2 regions of the Streptomyces sp. NPDC052016 genome follow, and region 2 is predicted to be linked to the other one. Evidence: riboswitches for the same ligand, from Rfam matches in the RefSeq annotation. Region 2 holds a riboswitch; the other holds the start of a gene.
The links. A riboswitch is a leader RNA that binds a small molecule or an ion and turns the genes downstream of it on or off. The one in region 2 is predicted to bind cobalamin.

Region 1: it holds a riboswitch for cobalamin, as region 2 does, so the genes downstream of both, ACIHAR_RS34590 (ribonucleoside-diphosphate reductase subunit alpha) here and ACIHAR_RS29780 (energy-coupling factor ABC transporter permease) in region 2, are expected to answer to the same signal.

Annotation. Positions count from the first base shown of each region.
Region 1 is NZ_JBIUBX010000034.1:86,009-92,881, reverse strand. Features, by position in the region: gene ACIHAR_RS34605 (cytochrome P450) at 1-12, shown strand, start outside; gene ACIHAR_RS34600 (helix-turn-helix domain-containing protein) at 35-1,000, opposite strand; gene ACIHAR_RS34595 (ribonucleotide-diphosphate reductase subunit beta) at 1,245-2,258, opposite strand; gene ACIHAR_RS34590 (ribonucleoside-diphosphate reductase subunit alpha) at 2,258-4,618, opposite strand; cobalamin riboswitch at 4,743-4,875, opposite strand; gene ACIHAR_RS34585 (GNAT family N-acetyltransferase) at 4,921-5,427, opposite strand; gene mctP (monocarboxylate uptake permease MctP) at 5,502-6,873, opposite strand, start outside.
Region 2 is NZ_JBIUBX010000027.1:12,554-19,426, reverse strand. Features, by position in the region: gene ACIHAR_RS29805 (hypothetical protein) at 1-74, opposite strand, end outside; gene ACIHAR_RS29800 (amidohydrolase) at 550-1,740, opposite strand; gene ACIHAR_RS29795 (energy-coupling factor ABC transporter ATP-binding protein) at 1,830-2,687, opposite strand; gene cbiQ (cobalt ECF transporter T component CbiQ) at 2,684-3,433, opposite strand; gene ACIHAR_RS29785 (energy-coupling factor ABC transporter substrate-binding protein) at 3,440-3,877, opposite strand; gene ACIHAR_RS29780 (energy-coupling factor ABC transporter permease) at 3,874-4,575, opposite strand; cobalamin riboswitch at 4,605-4,788, opposite strand; gene ACIHAR_RS29775 (PP2C family protein-serine/threonine phosphatase) at 5,114-6,271, opposite strand; gene ACIHAR_RS29770 (MarR family transcriptional regulator) at 6,456-6,873, shown strand, end outside.

The sequences.
Region 1 (6,873 bases), on a different contig from region 2:
ATACCCCGGTGACAGCTCCGCTTCCGGCGTGCGTTCAGGCGGCCTGCGGCCCCCGGAACGTACGCCGGTAGGCGTTCGGGGTCGTCCCCAGCGCCCGTACGAACTGGTGGCGCAGTGCGGCCGCCGTGCCGAACCCCGTTCGACCGGCGATCGCATCCACCGTCTCGTCCGTCGCCTCCAGCAGGTCCTGCGCCAGCAGCACCCGTTGGCGCAGGATCCAGCGGTAGGGGGTCGTGCCGGTCTCCTGCTGGAAGCGGCGGGCGAAGGTGCGCGGGGACATGTGCGCACGCTCGGCGAGCTGCTCGACGGTGACCTCCTCGTCGAGGTGCCGCTCCATCCACGCCAGCACCTCGCCGACCGTGTCGCAGTGGGAGCGGGGCAGCGGGCGCTCGATGTACTGGGCCTGCCCGCCGTCCCGGTGCGGCGGTACGACCATCCGCCGGGCGATCTTGTTGGCGACTTCGGGCCCCTGCTCCTGCCGCACGATGTGCAGACAGGCGTCGATGCCGGCGGCGGTGCCGGCGCTGGTGATCACGGGCCCTTCGTCGACGTAGAGCACGTCGGGCTCGATGATCGCCTCCGGGTTGCGTCGGGCCAGCTCGTCCGCCTGCCGCCAGTGCACACTGCACCGCCGCCCGTCGAGCAGTCCGGCCGCGCCGAGCACGAAGACGCCGGAGCACACGCTGAGCACCCTCGCGCCCCGGTCGACGGCCCTGACCAGGGCTTTCAGCAGCTCGGCCGGATAGTCGCGGGTGACGTAGTCGCTCCCGGCCGGTACGGCGATCAGGTCGGCCTCGTCCAGCCGCTCGAGGCCGTACGGCGTGGAGACGGTGAGCCCGCCGACATGCGTGTCCAGCGTCGGCCCCTCCGCCGAGACGACGGCGAAGTCGTAGTCGGGCAGTCCGTCGTCACTGCGGTCGATGCCGAACACCTCGCAGACGACGCCCAGCTCAAAGGGGTGCACGCCGTCGAGGAGGACGGCGGCGACGTTCTTCAGCATGCTGCCAGTGTGCCTCGAAGGTGGCAGTAAATCGAGGGTCTACGGCAGTCCTGCCACTGTTCGTCAGGAGTGTCCGGGGCGACAGTGGTGTCATGACTACAGCACAGACAGCAGGACTGATCGCAATGCTCGCCGTGCTCGGCATGTTCGTCCTCCTGGTCCTCCCGTCAGTGATCGGGATCGTGCACGACCGGCGCATCGACCGTCAGATCAGGGAGGCCCAGGAACGCGACAAGACCGGGACTCAGAAGTCCTCGTCCAGGTCGACGGTGCCCTCCACCGCCACCTGGTACGCCGACGGACGCCGCTCGAAGAAGTTGGTCAGCTCCTGAACGCCCTGCAGCTCCATGAAGGAGAAGGGGTTCTCCGAGCCGTACACCGGGGCGAAGCCGAGACGCGTGAGGCGCTGATCGGCGACGCACTCCAGGTACTGCCGCATCGAGTCGGTGTTCATGCCCGGGAGGCCGTCACCGCACAGGTCGCGCGCGAACTGCAGCTCGGCCTCGACGGCCTCCCGCAGCATGTCGGTGACCTGCTGCTGCAGTGCGTCGTCGAAGAGGTCCGGCTCCTCCTTGCGGACGGTGTCGACGACGTCGAACGCGAAGGACATGTGCATGGTCTCGTCGCGGAACACCCAGTTGGTGCCGGTGGCGAGACCGTGCAGCAGACCCCGGCTGCGGAACCAGTAGACGTAGGCGAAGGCGCCGTAGAAGAACAGGCCCTCGATGCACGCGGCGAAGCAGATGAGGTTGAGCAGGAAGCGGCGGCGGTCCGCCGTGGACTCCAGGCGGTCCAGTTTCTCCACCGAGTCCATCCACCTGAAGCAGAACTCGGCCTTCTCCCGGATCGAGGGGATGTTCTCGACGGCGGCGAAGGCGGCCGCGCGGTCGTCCGGGTCGGGGAGATAGGTGTCCAGGAGCGTCAGGTAGAACTGGACGTGGACGGCCTCCTCGAAGAGCTGGCGCGACAGGTACAGGCGCGCCTCCGGGGAGTTGATGTGCTTGTACAGCGTCAGCACCAGGTTGTTCGCCACGATCGAGTCGCCCGTCGCGAAGAAGGCGACCAGGCGGCCGATGAGGTGCTGCTCGGCGGGAGTGAGCTTGGCGAGGTCGGCGACGTCCGAGTGGAGGTCGACCTCCTCCACGGTCCAGGTGTTCTTGATGGCGTCCCGGTAGCGCTCGTAGAAGTCCGGGTAACGCATCGGGCGGAGAGTCAGCTCGAAGCCGGGGTCGAGAAGGTTCTGGGGGCGGGGGGACATCACTGGCAGGCCTCGCAGGACTCGGGGTTCTCAAGGGAGCAGGCGACGGCCTCTTCGGAGGTCGCCTGCTGGACGGGGACGGTGGCCTGCGCCTGGGCGGCGCGGGCGATGCGCGTCGCGGGGCGCGAGCGCAGGTAGTACGTCGTCTTCAGGCCCGACTTCCAGGCGTAGGCGTACATCGAGGAGAGCTTGCCGATGGTCGGCGTCTCCAGGAACAGGTTCAGGGACTGGGCCTGGTCGAGGTACGGGGTGCGGGCGGCGGCCATGTCGATCAGGCCGCGCTGCGGGATTTCCCACGCCGTGCGGTACAGGGCCCGTACGTCCGCGGGGATCCAGGCGAAGTCCTGCACCGAGCCGTTGGAGTCGCGCAGCGCCTCACGGGTGCGCGCGTCCCAGACGCCGAGCTCCTTGAGGTCCTGCACCAGGTAGGAGTTGACCTGGAGGAACTCTCCGGACAGCGTCTCGCGCTTGAACAGGTTGGACACCTGCGGCTCGATGCACTCGTACACCCCGGCGATCGATGCGATGGTGGCGGTCGGCGCGATGGCGAGGAGCAGGGAGTTGCGCAGGCCGACGGCCGCGATGCGCTCGCGCAGCGCCGCCCAGCGCTCCGGCCAGGTGAACTCGACGTCGTAGTGGTCGGGGTGCAGGACGCCCCGGGCGGTACGGGTCCTGTCCCAGGCCGGCAGCGGGCCGTTGCGCTCGGCGAGGTCGGCGGAGGCCTCGTACGCGGCGAGCATGACGCGCTCGGCGATCCGGGTGGAGAGCGCCTTGGCCTCGGGGGAGTCGAAGGGCAGGCGCAGCTTGAAGAAGACGTCCTGGAGGCCCATCGCGCCGAGGCCGACCGGGCGCCAGCGGGCGTTGGAGCGGCCCGCCTGTTCGGTCGGGTAGAAGTTGATGTCGACGACGCGGTCGAGGAAGGTCACGGCGGTGCGGACGGTCTCGTCGAGCCGTTCCCAGTCGAGGTCGCCGGCCGCCGGGTCGACGAAGGCGCCCAGGTTGACCGAACCGAGGTTGCAGACCGCCGTCTCCCCGTCGTCCGTGACCTCGAGGATCTCCGTGCAGAGGTTGGAGGAGTGGATGACGTGGCCGGGCTCGGCCGTCTGGTTGGCGGTGCGGTTGGCGGCGTCCTTGAAGGTCATCCAGCCGTTGCCGGTCTGCGCGAGGGTGCGCATCATGCGGCCGTACAGTTCGCGCGCGGGGAGGGTCTTCTTCGCGAGGCCCGCCGCCTCGGCCCGGCGGTAGGCCGCGTCGAACTCCTCGCCCCACAGGTCGACCAGCTCGGGCACGTCGGAGGGGGAGAAGAGGGACCACTGCTCGTCGGCGTTCACGCGGCGCATGAACTCGTCCGGGACCCAGTGCGCGAGGTTGAGGTTGTGCGTGCGGCGGGCGTCCTCGCCGGTGTTGTCGCGCAGCTCCAGGAACTCCTCGATGTCGGAGTGCCAGGTCTCCAGGTAGACCGCGGCCGCGCCCTTGCGCCGGCCGCCCTGGTTCACCGCGGCGACCGAGGCGTCGAGGGTCTTCAGGAACGGGACGATGCCGTTGGAGTGCCCGTTCGTGCCGCGGATGAGGCTGCCGCGGGAGCGGATCCGGGAGTAGGACAGACCGATGCCGCCGGCGTGCTTCGAGAGGCGGGCCACCTGGTGGTAGCGGTCGTAGATGGAGTCCAGCTCGTCCTTGGGAGAGTCGAGGAGGTAGCAGGACGACATCTGAGGGTGCCGGGTGCCGGAGTTGAAGAGCGTGGGGGAGGAGGGGAGGTAGTCGAGGCGGCTCATGAGCCCGTAGAGCGCGGCGACTTCGTCGACGGACCGCGGTGTGTCGTCCTCGGCGAGACCGGCGGCGACCCGCAGCAGGAAGTGCTGGGGCGTCTCGACGACCTTGCGGGTGATCGGGTGCCGGAGCAGGTAGCGGCTGTGCAGGGTGCGCAGCCCGAAGTAGCCGAAGCGGTCGTCGGCCCGAGGGTCCGTCAGCGCATCGAGGCGCCGGCCGTGCAGTCGTACGAACTCGGCGGTCCGGTCGGCGATCAGCCCCTCGCGGTGCCCCACCGCGACGGACTCCGTGAAGGAGGTGACGCCCTGGGAGGCGGCCTCGGCGCGGATGCCGATCGTCAGCAGACGGGCGGCCAGCCGGGAGTAGGCGGGGTCCTCGGAGATGAGGCCGGCGGCCGCCTCCGTGGCCAGTTCGCGCAACTCCCTCTCGTCCGCCCGCGCGGACCGGCCCCGCAGGGCGGCGGCGGCGACCCGGCCGGGGTCGGCGTCGGGCAGGTCGGCGGTCAGCTCGGTCAGGGTGCGCAGCAGCGCGGTGCCGGGACCGTCGGTCTCCAGGGCTGCTGAAGCCGGGTCGGCTGGCGCGATGGTCACGTGGGGCTCTCCCTCGCTCGGCGGGGGCCTGGCGGAGGGCAGGGGGCAGCACACGAGCGCGCACGGCGTCGCGGTCCACCGGCCCACTCCACGAGGCCCGGACGGCAAAGCACCCGGGCCGGGACGGCCGGGGCGCACTGTCGGCAGGTCCTCGGACTGACTCCTGTGCACAGACATGCACAAGTACACCGTTGCGGGACAGTTCCGGATTCGCACCGGATTCCCCTGCGGCGACAGCGAGCATGAGCATACATCTTGTGCTCGCTCGTCGCGCCACCCCCAGATGTTGTGTCGAGGTGGTTTCAGAGCGTCAACTGATAAGTGAGGAGGGTGATGTCGTCCAGCTCCGGCACGGGATTCCAGTCCCGCTCGGGTGTGCGGACGAAGCCCAGGCGTTCGTAGAGGCGGTGGGCGGAGTGCATGGCCCGCTGGCTCGACAGCACGACGGCGGTGCAGCCCTCCGTGGCCCGGGCGCGGTCGAGGCAGACCCGTACGAGCGCCTCGCCGGCGCCACGGCCGCGGGCCTCGTGCGCGACCGCGAGCGCCCGGATCTCGGCCTCGCCCGGGCGGGCGACGTCGGCCAGGGGGCCGCCCGCGGGGACGAAGGTGACCCCTCCGAGGAGTCTGTCGCCCTCCACGGCGACGAGGACCTCGGCGACGGCCGCGCGCCCGGCCACGTCCTTCAGCACGGGCAGGTACGGGTCGCTCTCGCCGAAGTCGAGGAGACCGTCCGCGAGGTAGGCCCGCGCGGTGATCTCGCCGAGCGCGGCGTGTTCGGTGGGCTTCGCTTCCCGGATCCGGATGTCCATGCGGCGCAGTGTGCCCCACCCGCACGACGGCGGGCCGCCGGATTTCTCCGACGGCCCGCCCGTTGCCGTACCGGCTAGTGCGAGGAGCCCGCGGTGGCCGGGGGCAGTTCCACCTGCACGCCGGGGTCGCCCGCGTCCGCCGTGTAGTCCTCCGGGCTGGTCTCGTCGACGCCCTCGGGGGCCTTCACGGCCTTCAGGACGAAGGTGAGGACCACCGTCACCACCAGGTTCAGCACGAACGCCGTGAGGCCGATGTAGCCGATCTCGCCGATGCCGGGGATTTCCTTCGACGAGCCGCCGAAGTGCTTCTGGGTGGGCGAGGCGACGCCGTACGCGGCGACCGTGCCGTACACCATGCCGACCGCCCAGCCGGCGAGCAGCGCCCAGCGGTGGAACCATCGGGTGAACAGACCGCCGACCAGGGCCGGGAAGGTCTGCAGGATCCAGATGCCGCCGAGGAGCTGGAAGTTGATGGCGACCGTCTTGTCCATCGTGAGGACGAAGGCCAGGGCGCCCACCTTCACCAGCAGCGAGACCAGCTTGGAGACGCGCGTCTCCTCCTTGGGCGTCGCGTCCGGCTTGATGAAGTCCTTGTAGATGTTGCGCGTGAAGAGGTTCGCGGCCGCGATCGACATGATCGCCGCGGGGACCAGGGCGCCGATGCCGATCGCCGCGAAGGCCACGCCCGCGAACCAGTCCGGGAACATGTTCTCGAACAGCTGCGGGATGGCCAGCTGGCCGTTGCTGACCTTGACCCCGGCCGCGATCGCCATGAAGCCCAGCAGGGCCAGCAGGCCGAGCATGAGGGAGTACAGCGGCAGGATCGTGGTGTTGCGGCGGATCACCTCACGGCTGCGCGAGGACAGCGTCGCCGTGATCGAGTGCGGGTACATGAAGAGCGCCAGCGCCGAGCCCAGCGCCAGGGTGGCGTACGTCCACTGCCCCGCCTCGGCCGGCACCAGAGCGCCGCGCGGCTTGTCCGTCGCCGGGTTCACCTGGGCGAAGGCGTCACCCGCCTTGGCGAAGACGTCGTCGAAACCGCCCAGCTTGATCGGGATGTAGATGATCGCCACCGCGATCACGATGTAGATCAGCGTGTCCTTCACGAACGCGATCAGCGCGGGGGCGCGCAGGCCCGACGAGTACGTGTACGCGGCCAGCACGCCGAAGGCGATCAGCAGCGGCAGGTCCTTGATGAACCAGTTGGTGTCCTCGCCGCCGCCGACGCCCATCACGTCCAGCACGGCCTGGATGCCGACGAGCTGGAGCGCGATGTACGGCATGGTCGCGAGGATGCCGGTGAGGGCGACCGCCAGGGACAGGCCCTTGGAGCCGAAGCGACCGCGCACGAAGTCCGAGGTCGTCACGTACCCGTGCTTGTGCGAGACCGACCACAGGCGCGGCAGGAACGTGAAGATCAGCGGGTAGACCAGGATCGTGTACGGC
Region 2 (6,873 bases):
GGGGCCGGCGGCATCGGCGGCATGGGCGGGAAGGAGTAGGTGTGGTCGTGCGTGCCGTACCCATCGCCGGACATGGCTGGCCCCCCGTCAACAGTGTCCGCACCCCTGTGATTTGTGAGTGTACGGGCGAAGAGTGACAGCCGAACAGGGCGGCGGCGGGCCGGAGTCGTGGTCTCCGCGGGGGGAGGCTCCGCCCTGTGGAGAGGGTGCGGTGCCAGGGCCGTCAGGTCTGGTGACGCCCCTCGCCTCCGGCCGCCGGGTGAGCCGGTACCTGACCGACGGCTTGGGCCATACCCAGCACCGCGGACTTCGGGAACCGCACTGCCGAACCGGCAGCCCGACCTGCTCGCCGCCGTCTCGGCGGAGGTGCTCTCCGTCTGCCTGCGGGGCAGGGCGGCTCACCGGAGTCGGAGCAGGCCGGTTGTCGCGCACGGCGCCACCGGTCGCCGCTCGTGCCGTCCCGGGCGTCCGTCTCGGAGACCTGCCGGAGACCTGCCGGAGACCCGACTTCTCCAGCCGGTCGAAGACCGCACACCGGTCCGGCAGCGGTCAGCGCGGGGAGCCGACCGTGCCCCGGTGCCCGCTCCAGGCCTCGGCCCGCAGTTCCGCGTCGTACAGGACGTCCACCGCGGTGCACGCCAGGGCCTCCGCGGCGGCCGACAGGACCTGCCGGGCCCGCTCGGAGGCCGCCGCGGTGGCGAACTCGGGCGTGTGGTCGGAGCCGTCCTCACGCATGATCGCGACGAACGGGTGGATGGCCGGCACCCGGCCGCTGACGTTGCCGATGTCCGAGGAGCCCAGGTACACGCCGGGCGCGGGCGGGGTGAGCGCGATCCCGGCACGGCCCAGGTGCGCGGCGAAGCGCCCGGAGAGCACCTCGCTGTCGCGGAAGTGCTCGTAGCGGACCCCGGTACGGTCGACGGCGCACCGGGTGCCGGTGGCCTGCGCCACCCCCGCTGCCGCGGAGCGCAGCTGTCCGGCCAGGTCGTCCAGGGCGCCGGTGGTGGCCGCGCGCAGACCGAACAGGCCCTCCGCGTACTCGGGGACGATGTTGGTGGCCTTGCCCCCGTGCGTGATGACGCCCTGCACGTGGGAGGCCTCGGGGAGGCGCCGGCCGAGCGCGGACAGCACGTTGAACAGCTCGACGAGGGCCGCGAGCGCGTCGATGCCCTCCGTGGGACTGCCCGTCGGATGGGCCGCCCGGCCGTGGAAACCGACGCGGTACTGCTCCGAGGCCGTCAGCGGTGCCCGGGCCCAGTCGTACACCCCCGGATGGAACATGAGCGCAGCGTCCACCTCGTCGAAGACGCCCGCCTCCACCTCCAGGACCTTGCCGCCGCCGTTCTCCTCGGCCGGGCTGCCCACCGCCAGCACCGATCCGGCACCCGGCTCCAGCGCGGCGCGGGCGGCGAGCGCGGCTCCGAGGCCGGCGGCGGCGATCAGGTTGTGCCCGCAGGCGTGCCCCAGGCCGGGCAGCGCGTCGTACTCCAGCAGCAGCGCCACCACGGGCCGGCCCTCGCCGGAGCGCGCGGTGAAGGCGGTCGGCATGCCCGCCACGTCCTGGTGGACCTCGAACCCGCCCCGGCGCAGCTCACCCGTCAGGAGGGCGGCCGCCCGCCGCTCGGCGAAGGCGTACTCGGGATCGCCGTGCAGCGCCGACGCGACCTTCCACAGGGCGTCGGCCCGGTCGGTGACCTCCTGGTGGATGCGGCGGTACGTGGCGTCGGGGGTAGGGGACACGCGGGCCTCCCGGGCGTCGGCGGAGGTTCCTTCCGTGACTCCGGGTTCCACCGGGCGCCACGCCGACACGCCCGCGACGCGCCGGGGGCTCAGCCGTCGGCCGGTACCGGGGGCACGGCGGGCGCCGCCGCCAGCGCGGCCAGCTCCTCCGGGCTGCGCGGGCCGGCCTCGGACTCGGTCAACAGCCCCTGGGCGCGGAGCAGCCGGGCCGCGGCGATGCCCCAGGGCAGCCGGAGTCCCGCCTGCAGGAGGAGGTCCGTGCGGGCCAGGGCCGCCGCCGCGGGGCCGGTGTGGGCGCCGGACGGGGTGAGCAGCGCGGCGTCGTCGGCCCAGCGCAGGGCGAGGTCGACGTCGTGGGTGGCCATCACGACCGTCGTACCGGACACGCGCAGGGCCTCGAGGGTGGCGAGGAGGCGTTCCTGCCCGTCGGGGTCGAGTCCGGCGGTCGGCTCGTCGAGGATCAGCACGCGCGGCCGCATCGCGACGGCGCCCGCGATCGCGGTCCGCTTGCGCTGCCCGTAGGAGAGCAGATGGGTGGGCCGGTCGGAGAGGGCGGTGATGTCCAGGGCGGCGAGCGCCTCCTCCACCCGGTCCCGCACCTCGGCGTCGGACAGGCCGAGGTTCAGCGGCCCGAACGACACGTCCTGCGCGACGGACGCGGCGAACAGCTGGTCGTCCGGGTCCTGCACCACCAGCTGCACGGTCGTCCGCAGCCGGGTCAGCCCCTTGCGGTCGTACGTCACCGGCCGCCCCTCGAGCGTCAACGTGCCGGTGCGCGGCCGCAGTCCGCCGCTCAGCAGCCGCATCAGGGTCGTCTTGCCGCTTCCGTTGCGGCCGAGCAGGGCGAGCGCGCGGCCCTCGCGGATCCCGAAGTCGAGGCCGTCCAGGACGGTGGGGCCCTCCTCGTAGGCGAAGGAGGCGCCCCGCAGGGCGACCAGCTCGCTCATGACAGGGGTCCTTCCAGTACGAGGGTCAGGCCGGTCAGCGTCGCGAGGAGCCCGCAGGCCGCGACCGTGAAGGGGACGGAGACGCGGGCCTCGGGGACCAGGACGCGCAGCGTGCCGTCGTAGCCGCGCCCGGCCAGTCCGGCCTGGAGCCGCGCCGCCCGGCCGAAGGCCCGCACGAACGCGGTGGCCCCGAGACCGGCCAACGAACGCCACTCGGCGGCCCGCGAGGTGTGCCCCAGCCGGGCCGCCTGCGCCTCCCGGATCCGGCGCACGGAGTCCAGCAGCAGGAAGCTCATGCGGTACGTCACCAGGGCGACGTCGACGACCGGCGCGGGTACGCCCGCCCGCACCAGCCGGGGCAGCAGGTCCGACATGGGCGTGGTGAACGCGAACAACAGGACGCCGAGGGAGGCGGCCGAGGTGCGCAGCATCAGCTCCCCGGCGCGCACGGCGCCGCCGTCGGCCCAGCTCACGAACCCGCCGGGCCCGCCCACCTGGACGAGCAGGGTGATCGCGCCGGTGGCGCAGAAGCCCAGGGGCACCCGGTAGGCCCGCCACAGCCGGCGGGCCGGCACACCCGCCGGTCCCAGCAGCACGGCGAGCGCCGTCACCAGGACCAGGGCCGCGCCCGGCCAGGGCGGCAGCGAGATCGCGAGCACGGTGAGACCGAGGCCGAGCACGGCCTTGTCCACGGGATGACGGCGGCGCCAGCGGCTGCTGTGCGCCGCCGCGTCGATCGGCAGCACGGACGCTCAGACCCGTCCCGGCGCGGACTTCTCGGCGTCGGCCGCACGTTCCGTACCGGCCGCGCTCTCCGTGTTCTCCGCGCCCTCGGGGCCCACGGTGTCCGCGGTGTCCGCGGTGTCCTGGGCCCCGGCCCCGGAACGCACCCGCAGTTCGCCCTGGCGGCGCCCCCGGCGCAGGCCGAAGTAGTAGGCGAGGACGCCCGCGCCGAGGGCCGCCTGCACGGCGAACAGCGCCGACTCGATCTCCCCGGACGGCGGCTCGTACAGCGGCGAGAACCACGGCTCGTAGTCGGGATCGATCTCGGTGATCGCCGTCTCCGCCTCGGCGTCGGCGCCGGTGAACGGCTCCTCCTTGTGGTCGCCCAGGCCCAGGGCCAGCGGTAGCACGGCCAGCGCGACCACCACGAGCAGGAGCAGGGCGTTGATCTTCGTGTTCCGGCTCATCGGGCCATCGCCTCCGTCCCGGCCTGCGCCCGCTTCCCGGCCACGAGCACGCCGAGCCGGGTCAGTTCGCCCTTGCTGGACTGTACGAGCAGCCGCATCACGAACACCGTGAGGAGGCCCTCGCTCACCGCGAGCGGGATCTGCGTGACGGCGAAGATGGAGCCGAACTTGCCGAGCGCGCCCAGGAACCCGCTGCCCGGGTCCGGGAACGCCAGCGCCAGCTGCACGCTGGTGACGCAGTACGTGGACAGGTCGGCGACGAACGCGCCGAAGAACACCGCGACCATCAGCGGCACGTCGTACCGCCGCAGCAGCCGGTAGATCCCGTAACCGGCCCACGGTCCGACGATGGCCATCGAGAAGACGTTGGCGCCGAGCGTGGTCAGGCCGCCGTGCGCGAGCAACAGTGCCTGGAACAGCAGGGTGATGGTGCCCAGGACCGCCATGATCGGCGGCCGGAAGAGGACGGCGCCCAGACCGGTGCCGGTGGGGTGGGAGCAACTTCCCGTCACCGAGGGAAGCTTCAGCGCGGACAGGACGAATGTGAAGGCGCCGGAGGCGCCGAGGAGCAGCGTGCTCTCGGGGTGTTCACGGACCTCGCGGGTGAGTGCGCGGACTCCGTGGACGACGAACGGCGCCGACGCGACGCCCCAGGCGACCGCGTGCGCCGGAGGAAGGAAACCCTCGGCTATGTGCATGGCTCAGCAGACCCTCTCCAGCACCTCGTGGATGGTTGACACGCCTTGGCCGGTCTCCTGGCTGACGGGTACCACCGCCCTTGCTCCGCCTTCCCGGGTCCGAGGACCCAGTGGCTGCCCGTGAGGGCCGGAGCCGGACTTCCCGATCACAGTGGCGAGGGCCGCACCGGCATCACACCGGATTTCCCGTTCACCAAGGCGTGGTGACAGTAGTGCGCCGACAGGGGCGGTGACAAGCGGCAACGGGGGCGCGCGGACGGCGGGCGACGGCTCACACCCCGGCGCACGGACACCTCGCGCCGACGCGGCACGCGCTTGCTGAAGGTCGACATCGACGTCCTGGCGGGCCACTTGACCGTGCGCGGCGAGACGGTCGACGGCGACGCCGTGCGGGCGCTGATGCGACAGGGCGGGTCACCTGGCCGCGGAGGCCGCGCGCGCCGCGGCCCGAACCGCCGTGGCGCGCGGAACGGCGCAGGTGCCGTGGGGGGCGTACGCGGACCGGCGGCCGTACCGGCCCGGACGCAGGTCCCGAGGATCAGCGGCCGCGCCAGTCCAGGCAGACCACCAGGGCGTCGTCGTCCGGGACCCGCCGGCCGCCGCGGCGGGCCGACTCCCGCAGGACGGCGTGCGGCACCTCGGCCGCGGGCAGCAGACGGGTGGACAGGATCGCCCTCGCCAGAGAGGCGTCCGCGGACGCCTCCGCGTCGGGGGAGGCGAGCGCGTGGACGCCGTCGCTGACGAGGACGAGCCGGTCACCGGGCTCGATCCGAAACTCCTGCGCCACGTAGTCGGTTTCCTCGAACATGCCCAGCGGCAGCTGGGCGTCGAAGCGGACGCGTTCCACGGTCCCGTTCCGCAGCCGCAGCATCCTCGGGGAGCCGGCGTCGACCACCTGGGCGCGTCCCGTGGCGAGTTCGACGTCGATCATGAGGACCGACAGGTGGCAGCGGCCCCGGTAGTGGGCGTGGACGGCCTGGTCCGCCAGCGCGGCCTGGTCGGCCAGGGGGATGCCGGCCCGCCGTGCGTTGCGCAGGGCGTTGACGGTCAGGCTGGTCAGCAGGGCGGCCTCCATGCCCTCGCCCATGCCGTCGGTGACGTACAGCATCAGGCGGTCGGCCGTCACGGACCAGTCGTAGTTGTCGCCGAAGACCGCGTAGGCGGGCTCCAGCTGGGCGCCCAGGTCGAACTCCGGGCCGGTGCAGGAACGGCCCGGCAGCAGGTCCCACTGCATCTCCGCGGCCAGGGTGAGCCGGTCTCTGCGTCTCGCCCGCAGATACAGGTCGGTGTCCCGCTCGGCCACGATCAGTTCGTGCCCGAGCACCTGCGCGATCTCCGCCAACTCGGCCAGGACGCCGTCCCCGTGACCCGGCAGCGTCATCGTCAGCACACCGAGCCGGTCGCCGCGCACGGTGACGGGCAGGTGCGCGCGCACCCGTCCGCCCCCGACCGGTTCCACGAACGGCTCCTGCGCGCCGAAGGCCCGGCCGGCCGGGCTGTCGTGCACCGGCACCGGCTGCCCGGCGTCCGGCGGCACGGACACCGGTTGCAGCACCGTGAGCCCGTAGTCGGCCAGGTACAGCTCGACGGAGTCCGCCGCGTACCGCTCGACCAGGACACCGCGGACCGCGTCGGGCAACTCGTGGGCCGCCGCCGTCCGCAGAGCACGCTCCACGGTCGCCAGGCCGTTCCTCATGGTCAACACACCAACCTCTCGTGTAAGTTTCTCGGGCCTCGTCGGCAGCACGAGGCCCTCGTCGCGGCCGCGCGTTCGCCGCGGGGTCACCTCCCGCCGGCACGCGTGCCCGGCGTCGCGGGACAGGCGCCACTTCGCTGACGCGCCCTAGTACGCTGGCGGTCGTCCCAGTGCCTGCGAGAGTGTGACCGTGACTGCCTTCCGCCACCGCCCGGAGCCCGAGGAAGTCGCACGGCTGACCTCGACGGCCGCGGAGTTGCTGGAAGTCCTGTGGGGCCGGGCCTCGACCGCTCCGGCGTCCGCCTCCCAGCTGCGCGTGCTGCTGATCCTCGAGCACCACGAGGGGATCAATCTGCGCACTCTCGCCGACTCCCTCGCCTCCACGCCGCCGTCGACCAGCCGCCTGTGCGACCGGCTGCAGGCCGCCGGCTTCGTCGAGCGCGTGGTCAGCCCCGCCGACCGGCGCGAGCTGAGGCTGCGCCTCAGCGACAGGGGGCGGGCCTTCCTCGCGGACCTGCGCGCGCGCAGGGAGCAGCAGCTGCAGGCGGTGCTGGCGGTGATGCCCGCCGCCAAGCGGGTCGCGCTGCTGGAGGGCCTGGAGG